2 regions of the Gordonia sp. N1V genome follow, and region 2 is predicted to be linked to the other one. Evidence: riboswitches for the same ligand, from Rfam matches in the RefSeq annotation. Region 2 holds a riboswitch; the other holds the start of a gene.
The links. Region 2 has a riboswitch for cobalamin ahead of P3L18_RS24055 (CbtB-domain containing protein). Riboswitches for the same ligand answer to the same signal wherever they lie in the genome.
Positions count from the first base shown of each region.

Region 1: it holds a riboswitch for cobalamin, as region 2 does, so the genes downstream of both, P3L18_RS15600 (iron ABC transporter permease) here and P3L18_RS24055 (CbtB-domain containing protein) in region 2, are expected to answer to the same signal.

Region 1 is NZ_JARJDD010000011.1:79,363-90,933, forward strand. Features, by position in the region: gene P3L18_RS15590 (ABC transporter substrate-binding protein) at 1-95, opposite strand, end outside; gene P3L18_RS15595 (ABC transporter ATP-binding protein) at 92-865, opposite strand; gene P3L18_RS15600 (iron ABC transporter permease) at 897-1,970, opposite strand; cobalamin riboswitch at 2,059-2,269, opposite strand; gene P3L18_RS15605 (alkaline phosphatase D family protein) at 2,371-3,987, shown strand; gene P3L18_RS15610 (ATP-dependent Clp protease proteolytic subunit) at 4,098-4,712, shown strand; gene P3L18_RS15615 (ATP-dependent Clp protease proteolytic subunit) at 4,709-5,314, shown strand; gene P3L18_RS15620 (helix-turn-helix transcriptional regulator) at 5,342-5,731, opposite strand; gene P3L18_RS15625 (3-deoxy-7-phosphoheptulonate synthase) at 5,827-6,924, opposite strand; gene P3L18_RS15630 (hypothetical protein) at 7,234-7,746, opposite strand; gene P3L18_RS15635 (alpha/beta hydrolase family protein) at 7,739-8,719, opposite strand; gene P3L18_RS15640 (Lrp/AsnC family transcriptional regulator) at 8,996-9,442, opposite strand; gene rocD (ornithine--oxo-acid transaminase) at 9,540-11,571, shown strand, end outside.
Region 2 is NZ_JARJDD010000026.1:330-8,592, reverse strand. Features, by position in the region: gene P3L18_RS24070 (CbtA family protein) at 1-453, shown strand, start outside; gene P3L18_RS24065 ((2Fe-2S)-binding protein) at 450-1,115, shown strand; gene P3L18_RS24060 (CbtA family protein) at 1,194-2,021, opposite strand; gene P3L18_RS24055 (CbtB-domain containing protein) at 2,049-2,270, opposite strand; cobalamin riboswitch at 2,304-2,438, opposite strand; gene P3L18_RS24050 (ATP-dependent helicase) at 2,523-7,199, shown strand; gene P3L18_RS24045 (DNA-formamidopyrimidine glycosylase family protein) at 7,186-7,971, shown strand.

The DNA of each region.
Region 1 (11,571 bases), on a different contig from region 2:
GCGGACCTCTGCGACGGCGACGCCACGTCGGCGCCGCATCCGGCGAGTGTCAACAGTGCCGCGCACGCCAGCGCGAGCAGCGGGAGTCTTCTCATGATTGCCTTTCATCGAAGAGGATCTGGGGGACGTCGAGGCGAGGATGTCGGACGATGTGGGCGTCGATGTCGAACCAGGCGCGCAGATTCGCAGGTACGAGCACCTGCTCGGGAGTGCCGCTCCCGACGACCCGACCGCCGACGAGGACGAGCAACATGTCACAGAACTGGGCGGCGATGTTCAGATCATGCAGGGCGGCCACCACGGTGACACCGGAGTCCCGGGCTGCGGCCAGCACCGAGAACTGGTGTCGCACATCGAGATGGTTGGTCGGTTCGTCGAGCACCATGACCCGTGGCTGCTGGGCGAGTACCCGCGCGATCAGCACCCGCTGCGCCTCACCCCCGGACAGCGAGGTGAAGATCCGGTCGGCGAGATGGCCGACCCCGGCGACACCCATGGCCTCCTCGACCGCCGCCCCGTCGGTCGCCCGGGACGTCCGCGCGATCGACCGATGCGGGAACCGACCGCTGGCGATCACCTCGGCAGCGGTGAAATCGAAGTCCAGCGTGGAACTCTGGGTGAGCGCGGCGACCTGACGGGCGTTGTCGCGCATCGAGATCGCGGCCACGTCGACGCCGTCGACCTCAACGTGGCCGGTCGTGGGCCGCTGCGCACGATACAGACAGCGCAGCAGTGTCGATTTCCCGCTGCCGTTGGGTCCGATCACGCCGAGAAAACTCCCCGGCGCAGCGGTGAAGGTCACCTCGCGCAGCAACGTTGCCGAACCGATGTCGACGCCGACCCCGTGATAGCCCGCTGTCGTCATCTTCCCCACCCCCGGTGGTCGTCAACCCGTTTCATCGATCGACCACGCTGCGTCGGCGGTGCATGAGGATCAGGAACATCGGCACCCCGACGGCGGCGGTGATCGCGCCCAGCGGCAATTCCTGTGGCGGCACGGCGGTTCTGGCGACGAGATCGGCGGCGACGAGGAACACCGCGCCGATCAGCGGAGCGATCACCACGAGGCGACGATGGTCGGCGCCGACGAGTAGCCGCGCGACGTGGGGAACGACGAGCCCGACGAAGCCGATCGCCCCGCACACCGACACCATCACACCGGTCATCAACGCCGACAACGCAAATGCCATGACGCGGAACCGCGACGCCGACAACCCGAGGGACGCGGCGACCTCGTCGCCCATGGCGAGGGCATTGAGCGAGCGCGCCAAGCCTGCCACCGCGATCACCCCGCCGACGGTCACGACGCCCACGAGGACCGCCGAATACCAGCTGGCCGCGGCCAGACTGCCCAGGAGCCAGAACATCACGCTGCGCGCGGCGTCGCCGGTGGGTGCGAGGAACACCAACACCGTGGTCAGCGCCGAGAAGCCGTAGCCCACCGCGGTGCCGGTCAACACGAGTCGCAACGGTGTCAATCCGCCTGCCCCGGAGGCCATCCCGAACACGATGAGGGTCGCGAGCAGCGCTCCGGCGAAGGCCGCGACCGGCATCGCATAGAGCCCGATGCCCGACAGGACGCCGAAGAGCACCACGCTCGTGGCCCCCACCGATGCGCCGGAGGAGATACCGAGCACGTACGGGTCGGCGAGCGGGTTGCGCACCATCGCCTGCACGACCACTCCCACCACCGACAACCCGGCGCCCACCACCGCTCCGGTGATCACCCGTGGTACCCGCGAATCGATGACGATCCAGTACGCGGCGGCGTCGTCGGCGGAGATCGAGCCGCCGGTCAGTGCGGCCCACACGAAGCGCGGCACATCGGTTCCACCGACGTCGGCGGTACCGAACGCCACACCCGCCCATGCGACCACGAACAGCGCGAGCACACCGAGCACCGCGAACACGCCGACACGCGCCCAGGTCGGCGCGGGTGGCGCGGCCTGCGGTGAGGTGTGATCGTCCACTGTGGCACGGTCTCTCGTCGGGCGGAAGACAGCCGCGCACGACAGATCGGCGCACCGGCCATATCCCGCGAGGCAAGTGTCGACCACGGTCCCCCATGGCCACGGCGGCAGGTCTTCGGACTTCGGACGCGGCACCGAGATGCCACCTACCCGCGGCCGCTTCCCGGACCGTGAAGTCCAGTGCGAGGAGCCGCTGTCGTTTCCGTCACCGCTGCGGGGCAGCTCTGGATTCTCACCAGATTCCCTTTTCACCGACCGGACCGTGTGACCCGGTCGGAACCGACGCGCGCTGAGCGTAGCAGGCATCTCGCCGAGGCGTTGCCCAGGTCTTCACCACCGCATCACCGAGTCGTGGCCGGTCGTCATCCCCGACGACACCGTGCGGTGATCGCCTCGAGGCATGTCCTCCCCCAGCCATATTCCGCTACGCGTCACCCCGGACAAGGTGCTGCGCGCCGGGACGACGCGCCGTCGATTCCTCACCTGGACCGCGCTGGCCGCCGGGCTGGCCACCGCCCCCACCCTGTTCGCCACCGACGCCGCCTCCGCTCGACGGGTCCGAGGTGCCGGCCACCCGTTCGCCCTGGGAATCGCCTCCGGCGACCCGCTCGCCGACGCCGTCATCCTGTGGACGAGGCTGGCGACCGACCCACTCGCACCCGGCGGGGGCATGGGCCGAGAATCCCACGATGTCGGCTGGGAAGTGGCCCGCGACGAGCGGATGCGGAGCGTCGTGGCGCGTGGTGTGACCGGTGCCGGCCCGGACACCGGGCACTGCGTGCACGTCGACGTCCGCGGCCTGACGCCCGGGACCGACTACTTCTACCGATTTCGCGCGCTCGGCGAGATCTCCGAGGTCGGCCGAACCCGGACCGCACAGCGCGTCGGAACACCCACCGGCGCACTGTCGTTGGCCTTCGCCTCCTGCCAGGCCTGGGCCGACGGCCACTACCCGGCGTTCGGCGAAATGGCCCGCGAGGCCCCCGACGTGGTGTTTCATCTGGGCGACTACATCTACGAGAAGCCGATCCCGATGGGCGGCGGTGCACGCGATACCGCGGTGGTACCGGCGTCGGCGTATCGCGAATGCCGTGACCTCGACGACTACCGCGAGCGCTACGCCCTGTACAAACTCGACCCGAACCTGCAAGCGGCGCATCGGATGAGCCCGTTCATCACGATCTTCGATGACCACGAGGTCGACAACAACTGGGCCGCCGACACTCCCGAGGACGACCAACCCATTCCGCAGTTCCTGCTCCGGCGGGCTGCGGGCATGCGCGCCTGGTGGGAGAACACCGCCGTTCGGCTCGCCCCGCCCGGGCGCGGATTTCGTGCCTATCGTCGCTTCACGTTCGGCGATCTCGCTCGGTTCAGCGTCCTCGACACGCGTACCCACCGCAGCGATCAGGTGAACGGCGACAACGACACCGGGCAGAACGCGGCCACCGCGGACCCACGCCGCACCATCACCGGCGCAGCCCAGGAGCGGTGGATACTCGACGGTCTCGCGGCCTCCGGTTGCCGATGGAACGTCCTGGCCCACCAGACGACGATCGCCGACCTCGCGCGAGAGCGTGACGGGGTCCGCGCGGTGAGCATGGACGGATGGAGCGGGTACGAGGCGTCGCGGGCGCGTGTCCTCGACGGCGCCCGCGAACGCCGAACCCCCAACCTCGTGTCGATCGTCGGCGACATCCACCGGAATGTGGTGTCGGAGTTGCGATCCACCTACACCCGACCTGCGCCCACGGTCGGTGTCGAGTTGGCGGGCACATCCATCAGCTCCGGCGGCGACGGACCCGACAGTGACGAGTCCGATCGACAACTCAAGGCCGCCTCACCCCATGTACAATTCGGCAACGCCCAACGCGGATACGTCCTGAATACGATCACCCACGACCGGTGGGAGGCGCGGTTCCGGGTCTGCCCGACCGTCAGCACCGCCGACGCCCGGCTCCACACACGCGCAGTCGTGACCATTCCGGCCGGACGCCCCGAGGTCGAGGTGCTCTGAGGAGACCATCAGATCTGCTGTGCCCACACCACATCTGCTGTGCGCCGCGCGGTTCCGCGCACAGCAGCATCGGATGGCACCACTGGCGAAGCGTTCGACAACCTGGACACATGAGCGAACAGAAGACCTCCCCACCCCTCCGTAAACGCACCGCCGAGAGCCTGCTGAACCAACGCATCCTGATGCTCGATTCGGCACTCGACGACGAGATCGGCAGTGCGCTGTGCGCACAGTTGGTGATGCTGTCGGCACACGATCCGGTCGCCGACATCGGCCTGTGGATCAACTCTCCGGGCGGCTCGGTGCCCGCGATGCTCGCCATCATGGACACGATGCGTATCGTCCCGAACGACGTGGTGACGGTCAACCTCGGAATGGCCTACAGCGCAGGACAATTCTTGCTCTGCTGCGGCACCCGCGGAAAAAGATTCATCTTGCCGCACGCAAAGGTGTTGCTGCACCAGGGATCTGCGGGGATCGGCGGTTACGCCCCCGATATCGAGTTGCAGGCCGACGACCTGCGCCATGTTCGGGACACCGTTCTCGGGGTCATCGCCGAGCGCACGGGCCAGACCCGTGATCGGGTGTTCGCCGACTCGCTGCGCGATCACGTGTTCACCGCGGAGGAGGCGCTTGCGTACGGCTTCGTCGATCACGTCGTCGACTCGGTGGCACAGTTGCGTCCGGCCGCGACCGCACCGGCCGGATTCGGGGTGATCCGATGAGCACTTACACGATTCCCAACGTCATCAGCCGAACGCCGCAGGGCGAGCGCGTCATGGACATCTACAGCCGATTGCTCGACGACCGAATCCTCTATCTGGGAACCGAACTCGACGACGGCGTCGCCAACGCACTCATCGCACAATTGCTCCACCTCGATTCCGACAACCCGGAGGCGCCGATCGACCTCTACATCAACTCTCCCGGGGGATCGGTGATGGCCACCTTCGCGCTCTACGACACCATGCAGTACTGTCACGCGCCCATCGCGACCACCTGTGTGGGACAGGCACTCTCGTCGACCGCCCTGCTGCTGGCGGCGGGCCGACCAGGCCGGCGTGCGGTGCTGCCGCATGCGCGGGTGTTACTGCACCAGCCGTCGGGGCAGGGCCGCGGCACCATTCCCGATCTGATCCTCGCCGCGGAGGAGATCCTGCGGACCCGCGAGGAGATCGAACGTGCATTGAGCCGCCACACCGGCAACGACGTCGAGACGTTGCGCCACGACACCGACCGGGATCGGGTCCTGCGAGCGTCTGAGATCGTCGACTACGGAATCGCCGACCACGTCATCGACGAGCGCGCCGTGCTCGCCCGCCGGTGACGGCCCGCCGGTGACGGCCCGCAGTACTCACGCGGCCAGCGCGAGTGGCGCCCGGGAGGCGTTGCGCCACCGAGTGGTCACCCGATCCCCGCCCCGCGCCGGCACCGAACCGAGCACCGGAACGCTCATCGACCGGGCCAACTCCGCCGCAACCTCGCGGGTGAGGTCGAGCAGTGACAGGCCGAGAGCCCCGGCGACGGCACCGAGCAGTTCGCTCGACGCGTCCTTGCGGCCGCGCTCGAGTTCGGAAAGATACTGGCTCGAGACACCGGCCCGACCAGCGGTCTCGACGAGACGTTCGGCCCGATCGTGGCGATGGCGTCGCAGAACCTTGCCGGTCACCTCGCGCAACAGCGGTTCCACCGGTGCCGACGACCGGGCTCCGGCGGTCTCGGCCTTGGACGTCTGCTCGATCATGGGGTCGATCCTACGACGGCACCCGAGCGGTACCCGCCACCTTCTGCTGTGAGCAGAACTGTCGCGGCAGATCGACGGTGCCACGCCGAAATGGTTCAGCCACGCGCCAATTCGGCGAGCACCGCGGCGCTGACCGCCCAGTCCATGCATTTGTCGGTCACCGACTTGCCGTAGACGAGCGGATCGGCATCGGGAGACTGGGCTCCGGCCTCGAGGAAGCTCTCCAGCATGACGCCGCTCACCTGCACCGGGTCGCCGGTTTCCCGGCGCGCGCGGATCGATGCCGCGATCTGTGTGGCGACCTCGGCCTGGCGGAGGTGGTCCTTGCCGGAGTTGGCATGGCTGGCGTCGATCATCACCCGCGGCGTCAGACCCGAGCGCTCTAATGCCGCAACAGCATCGGCGACGGAGTCGTCGTCGTAGTTGGGTCCGGCGGTGCCACCGCGCAGGATGATGTGACAGTCGGAGTTGCCCGCCGACTCCACCAACGCGCCGTGCCCGAAGTCGTCGACGCCGAAGAAGACATGCGATGCCGCAGCGGCTTTCACGCCGTCGATCGCCACCTGCACGTTGCCGTCGGTGCCGTTCTTGAAGCCGATCGGCATCGACAGTCCCGAGGCGAGTTGGCGGTGCACCTGGGATTCGGTGGTGCGGGCTCCGATCGCCCCCCAGGCGACCGCGTCGGCGATGTACTGCGGGCTGGTCGGTTCGAGGAACTCACATCCCACCGGCAGCCCGAGGTCGATGATGTCGAGCAGCAACGACCGCGCCGTCCGCAGACCGCGCTCGACATCGAAGGTCTCGTCCATGCCGGGGTCGTTGATCAGGCCCTTCCATCCGACGGTGGTGCGGGGCTTCTCGAAGTACACCCGCATCACGATCTTGAGCCGCTCGGAGTACTGCTGGGCCAGCGGCGCCAACCGGCGCGCGTAGTCGAGTGCGGCGATCGGGTCGTGCACCGAGCACGGGCCGACGACGACGAGCAGCCGATCGTCGGCGCCGGCGAGGATGGCCGCGATCTCGTCGCGGTCGCGTTGCACCGCAAGGGCCCGCCGCGCGGTCAGTGGCAATTCGGTGCGAATGGTGTCCGGCGACGGGATCGACCGGAACGAGCGGATCCGGCGGTCCGAGGTCGATTCAGCCGAAAGAGAGCGGTCGGCGGGAGTTCGGGAGAGATCTCCGAGGGTGGTCACTGGTATGCCTTTCGCGGGTTGTGGGCCCTGGTTGTCCGCTGGGCCCGCCCGCATCGTGGTCGCCGGAAAGCCCCTGACATGACAAGAGCAGTGACCTGGTGGTCACTGCTCGGGGCTCCGGGATGTGGCGTGCGGCGCGATCAGCGCTTCATCGCAGGCTCACCCGGAGCCTCGATAAAGAAACGCCAATAGGCGCGCACGGTGCTGATCACGACAGCGAGGCTACCACGGGCCGCGGTCCGGACCCAACGACCGCCTGCGAGGCACCCGATCGGATACCCGGGCCGCCGCTCGGCAGAGCCCACCCGCTCAGCAGAGCCCGCCCGCGGAGTCGACCAACGCCGCGACCTGTGCGTCGGAGGGCTCGGCGCCCATGGCCTGCTTCATCACCGGCGCCGCGAACGTGCGCGCCGCGTCCTCGCCGCCGGTCTTGCGAACCCGGCAGACCGACGACCCGAGCGACACCGCGGTGTCGGCGTCCATGTCGATCCCCTTCGCGCGCAGCGAGTTCAGGAAGGCGGTGCGCGCGGATGTCGGCGGCGGCGCCACCGTCTCAGCGGTGCCCGCGCTGGGCAGGGTCACCGGTGTCGGTGGCGGCGCCTGGGTCGATGCGGCGGTCGACGCCGACCCGGCGGCGGCCGACACCGGGCTGGTCGCCGTCACCGAACTCACCGACGCCGACGTCCTCGATGCGTTTGCGGTGGTGCCGTTGTCGGACTGGGCGCAGCCGGCGACGAACAACACCAGTCCGAAACACCCCACCCCGACCACGGTCCACGGCGTCGACCGGTATCGACGATCCGTACCGTCGGGGTCACGCATGGAAGAACCCTCTCGCGAAGGCGTTGTTGACCGCGTCCTGCCAGTAGGGCCAGTCGTGCATCCCCGAGACCGGGAAGTCGGTCATGACGGGCACCCCGTTGATCATCGCCTGCACGTCGAAGGTGTGCGTCAGCGCCGAGGAGAGCACCTCCAGCGGCACTCCTTCGATGATCAGCGCCGGATCGGTCAGGACAGCGCCTGCGGTCGCGGTGTAGCCCGGGATACCGCTGCCGGTGTAGAGGAACAGTCGCAGTCCACGCATCTTGCCGATCTGCACCAGCGGATCGTTGTCGAGCCAGCGAGTCGACCACGGCGGGCCCCACATGGCGTCGACGTTCATCGCCGGGGTGCCCCCGTCGATCGCGGGAAAGATCATCGCGACCCGAATCGCTTCACGCACGCCGGGGGCGGTGGTGTTGAGCAGACCCGACAGCGACCCGGCCGCGTCGAAGTCGCGGTGATCGTCGGCGGCGGTGATCAACGCCGAGCTACCGCTCATCGAGATCCCCATGATCGCGTAGTGGCCCGACGGCCCGCGCAACCCGTGCGCGTCCATCGCGGCGACCAGACTCCGACTGATCACACATCCCCACTCGTAGGTGTAGCTCTGCCGGCTGAAATTGTCCGGTGTATCCCAGTTCGTGTAGAAGCTCTCGTAACCCCCAACCGGCTCAACGACATTGACGCCGCGGTCGGCGAGATCCTGGATGTGCGTGTTGTGTTCCCACCCGCTGAGATCGTTGGTGGCCCGAAGACCGTCGAGCAGGACGACGGTCTTGGTGTTCTGTGGTCGCGTCCAGGCGCGCACTTTGACCGAATTGGGCGGTCCGCCAGGGCTTTGCGTCGGCATGCCGCACGAATTGATCCACCAGGTCTGCGCCGGGGGTGCCGCCTGCGCGACGCCCTGGCCGATGACCGACAACACCCCGACACTCACCGCGGCCAGCACCAGGGTGAGCGCCCTGGCGCCCACCGACCGACCCGATCGGCGACGCCACTTCGCGCCCGCCCGAACACCTCTCACCATCTACCCGCTCCCGTCGACAGCACTTCGTCTCTGCCACAACTCATGACGACTATCGGCGAATACGCCGCCCCCGTTACCGATTCCGCGCACCGACCTCCGCGACAAATCGGACGAACTTCCCAGTGGCACAACATTTGTCACCGCCGGAATCAACCTACACCGCCGGTCGGGCACGATGGGTACACCCCAAATGTGACCATCGGTTGATTCCGGACACCTCGGTCAGGGATGGCCGCGATCGATGAGATGACTGAGCACGATGATCGATTCGGTGCGATCGACGCCACCGGCCTGCCGGATTCGTTCGAGCGCCTGCTCGAGGTGATGCACGTCGCGGGCCATGATCCGCAGGATCGCGTCGGCCTGCCCGGTGATGGTGGCCGCACTGACGACCTCCTGAATGGGTTCCCACGACTCCTTGAGGATCTCCGGCGAGATGTTGCCGCGGCAGAAGATCTGCACATAGGCCTCGGTGGTCCACTGCATCGCTGCCGGGTCGACCACCGTGGTGAATCCCTTGATCACGCCGTCCTCGACGAGGCGGTCGACTCGCCGCTTGACCGCCGGTGCCGAGAGCCCGACCTCGTCACCGATCTGCGCATAGGTCGCGCGCGCGTCCCGGGTGAGACACGCCAACACCTTCTCGTCCAGTTCGTCGATCCCACGCAACGTATCGCCCCTATCTCGCCATTGACGCACGACATCTTCATCACGTGCGCAATTTTCGTCGATTGATTGCAACGATGCGCGAGCATACGCTCGATTTATGACGCTGACGACCCCCAATATCTCTGTGCGCCCAGCCACCACCGGATTCCCGGCGAGGGTGGCGCGCACACGCTCCTATGCGATGACCCCGCCGACGCATTTCACCGTCACCTATGCGATCAATCCATGGATGAATCCGTCGGTCGGTGTCGATTCCGACCGCGCGATGGCGCAATGGGAATGCCTGCGCCGCACCTACGAAACCCTCGGCCACACCGTCCACACGGTCGATGCGCAGCCGGGTCTGCCGGACATGGTCTATGCCGCCAACGGCGGCCTGGTCGTCGACGGCACAGCGATCGCGCCCCGCTTCACCTTCCCCGAACGGGCGGCCGAGGCCGGGCATTACGCACAGTGGTTCCGCACCGCGGGAATCCGTCAGGTCCACCAGACCACCGGGGTGCAGGAGGGCGAGGGCGACTTCCTCGTCGTCGGCGACCGCATCCTCGCCGGCACCGGCTTCCGCACCCACCCCGACACCCATGCCGAGGTCGCCGCACTGACCGGTCTGCCGGTGATCACCCTCGACCTCGTCGACCCTCGCTTCTACCACCTCGACACCGCCCTGGGCGTACTCGACGAGCACACCATCGCCTATTACCCGCCGGCCTTCTCGGCGGCCTCTCGCCGCTTGCTCGCCGAACTCCATCCCGATGCCATCATCGCCACCGATGCCGACGCCGAAGTCCTCGGACTGAACCTGGTCTCCGACGGCCGTCATGTCGTGATGACCGACGCCGCACCACATCTGGAGTCGCAGATCCGTCGCGCCGGATTCGAACCGATCACCCTCGATCTGTCCGAACTCCTCAAGGGTGGCGGCGGCATCAAATGTTGCACACTGGAATTGCGCCCGACCGCCGACGCCGGGCAGTCAGCATCGGAGGCACCCATGACCGGACCGAACACCATCGGGATTCCCCGCCACCTCGAATTGGCGCCCGAACCTCATGTGGCCCACAACTATTCACCGCTGCCGGTGGTCGCGGCCACCGCAGAGGGCGCGTGGATCACCGACGTCGACGGGCACCGGTATCTCGACTGTCTCGGCGCTTACTCGGCAGTGAACTTCGGCCACCGCAATCCCGAGATCGTCGCGGCGGCAACCGAACAACTCCATCGTCTGACCCTGACCAGCCGCGCCTTCGGGTCCGATCGACTCGAACCGTTCTGCGCAGCACTGGCGGCCCTGTGCGAGAAGGACCTCGTGCTGCCGATGAACACCGGTGCCGAGGCGGTCGAGTCCGCACTGAAGGTGGCCCGCAAGTGGGGCTACGACGTCAAGGGGATTCCTGCGGGTACCGCCGAGATCATCGTCGCCGGCGGCAACTTCCACGGACGAACCATCAGCATCATCAGCTTCAGCGACGACGACTCCGCACGCGACGGATTCGGTCCGTACACACCGGGTTTCGTGCGGGTCCCGTTCGGCGATGCGGACGCGATGGCCGCGGCGATCACCGACCACACCGTCGCCGTGCTCGTCGAACCGATCCAGGGCGAGGCCGGCATCATCGTGCCGCCCGACGACTACCTGCCCGCCGTGCGCCGGCTGTGCACCGATCGCGACGTCCTGATGATCGCCGACGAGATCCAATCCGGGCTCGGCCGCACCGGGAAGACCTTCGCATGTCAACACTGGGACGTCGTCCCCGACGTCTACACCCTGGGCAAAGCGCTCGGTGGCGGGGTGCTCCCGGTCTCGGCGGTCGTCGCCGACACCGACGTGCTCGGGGTCCTGCATCCCGGTGAGCACGGGTCGACCTTCGGCGGAAACCCGTTGGCGGCAGCGGTCGGTCACACCGTGGTGCGCATGCTCGCCGACGGGACCTGGCAGGCGCGCGCCGCGGACCTCGGTGAGCACCTGCACACACGGCTGCGCGAATTCGTGGGCCGCGGCGTCCTCGCCGTGCGCGGCAAGGGTTTGTGGGCAGGCCTCGACATCGACCCGCAGCTCGGAACCGGCAAGGAGATCTGTCTACGGCTCGCGCAGTGGGGTGTGCTCGCCAAGGACACCCACTCCTCGACGA
Region 2 (8,263 bases):
GCGATCTCACTCGTCCTACTCGGTCTCGCGGTCTACGTCGTACATCGTCTGCATTCCCGGATCGGTACGCAACGCGCGATCCTCGTGGCCGGAGTCGGCTTCCTCATACTGTTCGGCATCGTTCTGGCCGTGCTGCCGTCTCTCGGTGACCTGTCGGCAAACGTCGACCACACCAGCGAGTTCGGCTTCGCACGCGCCGCCACCGAGACACCGCAACCCATCACCAACATCCTCGATCGCCCACTCACGATCGACGGAAGGGTCTATGCGCCAGGGCAGATCGTCTATCCGGGCTTCGACGCCGACGTCCTCTGGAAGTTCCGGTGGTATTCGATCCTGAACCAGGCTCTGGTGTGGTTGGTCATCGGAATGGTCTTCGGTGCCCTGATGAACCGGATGCATCCGTCGACCCCACAGACCATCGGCGAGCAGGCTACGCTCGTCCGGCAGTGACCTCCTCCCTCGACGACCTCGGCCCCTTTTTCGGAGTCGCCACGCACGCCCGCGGGCAGCGGGGTGATGCACCGTGGCTCACGATGGCCGACCTACTCGAGGACGCGCGCATGCTGGAGTCGCGCGTGGACCGTGTGCGTGCCGCACTCGGGGTGGGCGGCACGTCACGTGTCGAGCAGAGGGTGGCTGCGTCGGTCACCCACCTCGGGCTCGTCGCTCGTCTCATCGCTCCGATGATCGCTGTGGAGGCGCTCGACGAACCGCCGATATCGTTCACGGCCGCGGACCTCTGGTGGCAGGACGAATTGGGTGGGCCCTATCCGCTCTCGGTCACCACCGCGGCGACCGACGCCCGGCCCAACCTGGCCGACGGGATCATCGGCGCACTCACCGACGCCGTCGGCGACGCATTCGGGGTGAGTGGGCGAACGCTGTGGGGCAACGTCGCCTCGGCGACCAACAGCGCCGCCAGACTCATCGCGACGGCGCGCCCCGAACACGGCGATCTCGCCGTCGCCGCGGCCGACCGTGTTCTCGCCGAGCCCCATGTCGAGGACGGGCGGTTACGCGCGGGACCGGGATTCCGCCGGCGCAGTTGCTGTTTGATCTATCGGGTCAGCGGCGATCGGGGCGCCGTCTGCGGCGACTGCGTACTCATCTGACCCACCCACCTTCTCGGCAGACCCCACGAACGCACCACGTCCGCCCCACGATCGTGCAGGGCGGACGTGGAGCAGCGATCAGTTACTGTGTGCCGCGGCCGGTGTCGTCGCCCGGCGCGCAGGATCAGAACGGCTGAGCCAGGTCATGATTCCCGCGAAGGTCGTGGTCAGAACGGTCCAAAGGATCACCTGGTTGGCGATCACATACACCCGGAAGTCGCCGATCACCGCGCCCGGGAATCCGGGGAAGACGATCGCGTCGCCGTTCATGACCGGGTCGGGAACCTCATGGAACTCGGGCAGCAGCGCGATCGCAATGGTCACGACCACCAGGTAACCGACGGCGGCGACCACCGAGGCCGCGAGCCCTCCCCAGCGTTGCCGGAGCCACAGCGCCACAACGACCGCCGCGATCACCGCGACCACCGAGATGACCGTGAGGGTGAGGTACGCCGTCGATCGCGCACCGATGGTGTCGTCGTCGCCGACGGCCGGCGGGTTGGCCGGGTATGCGAAGAACGGCACCCCGAAGACCGCGACGAAGCCGAGGAGCCCGATCAGGGCCGCCGCCCAGCGTGGGTCGGCTCCGGCGCGGTGATGCGCCAGGTAGGTCCACAGAACCGTGAACGCGATTGCGAAGAACGCGCCCATCGACACCGCGAAAACGATGGTCCCCACGCCCGCACCGATGTTCTCCTGCACCGAGCGGGTGAACACCTCGGCGCCGTGCTCGTGGCCGCCGTGCCCATGCGCGGTCATCAGAGCCTCTTCGGCCTCGCTGCGTCCGTCCTCGTAGTCGATGGCCTTGGCCACCTGCGGCTCGATGAAGATCCGAGCGAAGACGTAGGCGACGATCCCGGCGACGAGTCCCGACAGCAGACCGGCGCCGATGAATTTCTTTTCCATGTTCGGTTGTCTCCCGTGCTCGTTCGATCAGTGGCAGGGGAAGCCGAGGAAGTGCCGGGAGTCATGCACGAATTCGTGGATGTGGGTGTCGTTGCCGAACACCGACCAGGCACCTTGGTCGTATCCGATGAAGTAGTAGGCCATTGCGGCGAGGATGAAGGTGGCGGTCAGCCACAGGGCTGCCGACGCGACGGAGAGGTCGGGTACCGCGAGGGCCCGTGCCTTGTTCTGGTGGGTGGTTGCAACCATCGGAGGTCCTTTCGTGGGATGACGCGTCCCAGCGCTTGTCGGATCGATGCTCGGCGGAATCCTGACTCGTCGGGCGGGGTGACTCCCCGGCCCGGCTCACAGTGGCGCGACCGTCCCGGACTCACACCGGGTTTCCGTCAGCATCTGGCGAGAACTCTATACCCGACAAATGTGACCGGCGCGACCCATCGGACAAAACGAGCAGAACAACCGTCGCGGCGTTTTGTCGGAGGCAACATGGATGATGGGTGAATGGCTGCGCCGTCGGTTCTCGATCGCTTCACCGCCCCCACGCGGCGGTGGTTCAGCGGCACCTTCGCCGAGCCGACCGCCGCTCAGACCGGGGCGTGGTCCTCGATCGCCGACGGCAACCACACGCTGGTCATCGCCCCCACCGGTTCGGGCAAGACCCTCTCGGCATTCTTGTGGGCCCTCGACCGGCTCGCGGCGCGCCCGGATCGGGCACGCGGCACCCGAGTCGTCTACATCTCACCGCTCAAGGCCCTCGCCGTCGACGTCGAACGCAACCTGCGTGCACCGCTGACCGGCATCACCCGCGCGGCGCAGGAACTCGGCGATCCCGAGCCGGCGATCACCGTCGGCCTGCGATCCGGGGACACGCCCGCCGCGACCCGCCGCAGCCTGGTCCGCACACCCCCGGACATCCTCATCACCACCCCGGAGTCGCTGTACCTGATGCTGACGTCATCGGCGCGGGAGACACTGACCGGCGTCGAGGCCGTGATCATCGACGAGGTCCACGCGGTGGCCGGCACCAAACGCGGCACCCATCTGGCGCTGTCCCTCGAGCGTCTCGACGAGTTGTTGGAAACACCTGCACAGCGCATCGGATTGTCGGCGACCGTCCGCCCACCCGAGGTGGTCGCGGGCTTCCTGGCCGGTGCCGCGCCGTGCACGATCGTGCGTCCACCCGCGAGCAAGACGTTCGATCTTCGCGTCGACGTGCCCGTGGAAGACATGGCCAACATCCCGCCGCCACCGGACGCACCCGGTTCCGAGGATCTCGACGACGCGTTCTCCCCGACCGCGGGATCGCTGTGGCCCTACGTCGAATCGGCGATCGTCGATCTCATCGATGCCAATCGCACGACCATCGTGTTCGCCAACTCCCGTCGCCTCGCCGAGCGACTGACCGCACGGCTCAACGAGATCGCCGAATCCCGCATCGCGCCCCCCGCGGTGACCGCTGCGGCCAACCCGCGGGTCGCCGGGGGCGCTCCGGCGATGGTGATGGGTAGCGGAGCGTCCTCGGCGGCCACGACCCTACTGGCCCGGGCACACCACGGGTCGGTCAGCAAGGAGCAGCGCGCCGAAATCGAGGACGAACTCAAGACCGGCCGGTTGCGATGTGTGGTGGCCACCAGCTCCCTCGAGCTCGGAATCGACATGGGCGCAGTAGATCTCGTCGTCCAGGTCGAAGCGCCGCCGTCGGTGGCCAGTGGTCTGCAACGCATCGGCCGAGCCGGGCATCAGGTCGGCGAGATCAGTCAGGGCGTACTGTTCCCCAAACACCGCACCGACCTCATTCATTGCACCGTCGCGGTATCGCGCATGCGGGAGGGTGAGATCGAGGAGCTGCGGGTACCCACCAACCCCCTCGACGTCCTGGCCCAACAGACGATCGCCGCAGCCTCCATCGACGAGCTCCACGTCGACGAGTGGTTCGAGGTAGTGCGCCGCAGTGCACCGTATCGGGAGCTCGGCCGCGGCGTGTACGAGGCCACCCTCGATCTCATCTCCGGACGATTCCCGTCCGACGAATTCGCCGAACTGCGTCCGCGCGTCACCTGGGACCGAGAACGCAACGTGCTCATCGGACGCCGCGGCGCCCAGCGGCTCGCCGTCACCTCCGGTGGCACAATTCCGGACCGTGGCCTGTTCGGTGTGTTCATGGTCGGCGAGAAACAGACGCGCGTCGGCGAACTCGACGAGGAGATGGTCTACGAATCACGCGTCGGCGACGTCTTCGCGCTCGGAGCCACCAGCTGGCGGATCGAGGACATCACCCACGATCGGGTGCTGGTCACGCCGGCGTTCGGGCAGCCGGGACGCCTGCCGTTCTGGATCGGTGACGCGGTGGGCCGGCCGGCCGAACTCGGGGCCGCCATCGGCCGGTTCACCGGTGAGATCGCCGACCGCGCCGAACTCGATCGCCGCGCCGACGAGCTCGGCCTGACCACCTACGCCCGCGACAACCTCGGTGCGCTCATCGCCGAACAGCGCGACGCCACCACCCATCTGCCCACCGACCGCACGCTGGTCGTCGAGCGGTTCCGCGACGAACTCGGCGACTGGCGGCTGATCCTGCACTCCCCGTATGGGTTACGAGTTCATGCGCCATGGGCGTCGGCCATCTCAGCGCGCCTGAAGACGACGCTCGGTCTCGACGGCGCCGTCACGGCCTCCGACGACGGCATCATCGTGCGACTCCCCGACACCGACGACAACCCGCCGGGCGCTGCGGTCTTCACCATCGACCCCGACGACATCGAGCAACTCGTCACCGATGCGCTCGCCGAGTCGTCGATGTTCGCCTCGCGATTCCGTGAATGCGCCGCCCGCGCATTGCTGTTACCGCGTCGCGATCCCGGTCGGCGTGCCCCCCTGTGGCAACAGCGTCAGCGCAGTGCCCAATTGCTGGCCGTGGCCTCGCAATTCCCGGACTTTCCGATCGTGCTCGAAGCCGTCCGGGAGTGCCTGCAAGATGTCTACGACCTGCCCGCGCTGATCGATCTGCTGCGCAGTGTGGCCACCCGCCGGGTGCGGGTCGTCGAGACCGAGACGGAGTCACCCTCGCCGTTCGCGGCATCGTTGCTCTTCGGCTACGTCGGTGCCTTCATGTACAACGACGACGCGCCGATCGCCGAAAGGCGGTCCGCGGCACTGTCTCTCGACACCGCTCTGCTCGCCCAACTCCTCGGCCGTGTCGATCTGCGCGAACTCCTCGACCCCGCGGTGATCACGGAGGTGACCAACCGCCTCCAACGATTCGAGCCGTCGAGGCAGGCCCGCGATGCCCAGGACGTGGTCGATCTGTTGCGCTGGCTCGGGCCGCTGACCACCGAGGAGGTCGACGCCCGATACCGCGGCGACGATCCCGATGCCGTATCCGCCGGTGCCCAACCGGTCGATGCGGCAACGGTTCTCGCTGCTCTGCATCGCGACGGGACGATCATCTCGGTGAGTCAGCGGGGGCGCGCGCTCTGGGCCGCGATCGAGGACACCGCGCGGCTCCGTGATGCGTTGGGCGTACCCGCACCGCTCGGGGTGCCCGCAGCGTTCCTCGAACCGGTCGCCGACCCGGTCGGCGACCTCGTACACCGTTACGCCCGTACCCACGGCCCGTTCACCGTCGACGAGGCAGCCGATTCGCTCGGGCTCGGCGTCGCCGTCATCCGCGACGTGCTGGTACGGATGGCCGGCGAACGCAAGGTGATCGAGGGCGACTTCCTGCCCGAGGCAACCGGTACCCAGTGGTGTCACAGCGACGTGCTCGGGCAGATCCGGCGCGGGTCGCTCGCCGCGAGCCGCGCCGAGATCGAGCCGGTCGACGACGCCACCCTGTCACGCTTTCTCATGGGATGGCAGCACGTCACACCCCGCACGGCCGGCCGTGGCGACCACGACGATCGGCTGACGGGGGTGGACGGGGTGTCGGTGGCGATCGATCAGCTTGCCGGACTACCGCTTCCGGCGTCGGCATGGGAATCCTTGATCCTGCCGTCGCGCGTCGCCGACTACAGCCCCGCCATGCTCGACGAGCTCCTCGGTTCCGGTGAGGTGGTCTGGTCGGGCGCGGGGCGGATCGGCGGTGCGGACGGTTGGATCCGGTTGTGCCCGGCCGATCTCACCGAGGTGCTGCTGCCCGAGCCCGACGAGATCGACACGACCGAGGTGCATCGCCGACTGCTGGAGACATTCACCGGTTCCGGCGGCTTGCGCTTCGCGCAGTTCGTGGGCGACTTCGCCGACCTCGACGCACCGGCCACCGCATCGATGACCGCGATCACCGCGGAAGTGGAATCAGGACTGTGGGACCTGGTCTGGTCGGGTCGTCTGTCGAACGACTCGTTCGCGCCGGTCCGGGCCCTGCTCACGCCACGATCGTCCGGCGGATCCCGCACGGCCCCGGCACACCGATCTCGTGCCCGCGCGCCCCGGCTGCGCTCGTCGCGACTCACGACCCGCCATCTGATCTCGACGACTCCGCCGGTATCGACCCCGCCGACCGTGGCGGGGCGCTGGTTCACCCTGCCCGGTCGCGCCACGGACCCGACCGTGTCCACCCAGGTTCTCTGCGATCAACTGCTCACCCGGTACGGCGTGGTGACCCGCGGCGCGGTGGTCGCCGAAGGTGTGGTCGGCGGATTCGCACGGATCTACAAGGCCCTCAACATCTTCGAGGACAACGGATTCGTCCGCCGCGGGTACTACGTCGACGGACTCGGCGGAGCGCAGTTCGCCGCCCCGGCGACCGTCGACGAGTTGCGCCGACACACCCTCGATCATCGGGACACGTCCACGCACACCGCAGTCGTCCTCGCCGCCACCGATCCGGCGAATCCCTACGGTGCCGCTCTGTCGTGGCCCGACCGCCCCGAGAGCGGTCATCGGCCCGGGCGTAAGCCTGGTGCGCTGGTGGTATTGGTGGACGGCGTTCTCACGATCTACGTCGAGCGCGGCGGGAAGACCGTCCTGACCTTCGAGGACAGCGAGAGTGTATTGCGTTCGGCAGCAACGGCTCTGGCCGGAGTCGTGCACGACGGCCGGGTGTCGCGGCTGGCGATCGATCAGATCGACGGCGCCGAATCGTTGCGGTCCGACCTCGCTGCCATCCTCGTCGACGCCGGCTTCTCGACCACACCACGCGGTCTACGCCTACGGTACGGACACCATGCCCGAAGGTGACACCGTCTTTCGTGCCGCCGCGCGTCTGCGCGGCGCCCTCGCCGGAAAGGTACTCACCCACACCGACTTCCGGGTTCCTCGGCTGGCGACCCGGGATCTGTCCGGTGGCGTGGTCACCGGCGTTCGCTCGCGTGGCAAGCACCTGTTGATCGACGTGTCCCGCGACGACCTGGACGTTCCCGTCAGCATCCACTCGCACCTCAAGATGGAGGGGATCTGGGATGTGCACGCCCGTGGCGCGAAATGGCGTCGGCCCGGCCATGAGGCACGGGTCGTGTTGCGCACCGAGACCACCGAAGCAGTCGGCTTCTCGCTCGGCATCCTCGAACTCCTCACCACGCCGGAGTCCGACCTCGCCTACCTCGGCCCCGATCTGCTCGGCGCGGAGTGGGATGCCGCCGAAGCCGTACGCCGCATCGAAGCACACCCCGACACACCCATCGGCCTCGCACTACTGGACCAACACCTGTTGGCCGGCGTCGGCAACGAGTATCGCTGCGAATTGTGTTTCCTCCGAGGCGTTCTCCCCGAACGTCCGGTCGCCGAGGTCGACGTTCCCGCGATGGTCGATCTCGCCCATCGCGTCCTCTGGGCCAACCGGATGCGCACCGCGCGAACCACCACCGGCGCCACCGGTCCACACGCCCGGGTCTACGTCTACGGCCGACGCGGTCGCCCGTGCCGCCGATGCGGAACCCTCATCCGCCGCGGCTTCCTCGGCCCTCCCGGCGAGGACCGGGTCATCTACTGGTGCCCCTACTGCCAGTCCTGACCGTCGTTCCACCGAGGACTCTCGCCACTCAATGACCCGGCTATCCCCCTGACGTCGGTGCGCCGCTCCCGACGTCGGTGCGCCCTCCCCGATGGTCGCGCAATCCGCCCTACCCGACCGTAGAGACCTCTTCCCCCGGTGGTCGAGCAACCAGCCCTACCCGACCGTAGAGACCTCTTCCCTCGGTGGTCGAGGTGCACGGCGCCCCAGGCGCCGGGCCTCGAGACCCGGTGAGACAACACGCCTCCCAACCACATCCACCGTCCCACGACCCGAACGCCACCCGAACTCG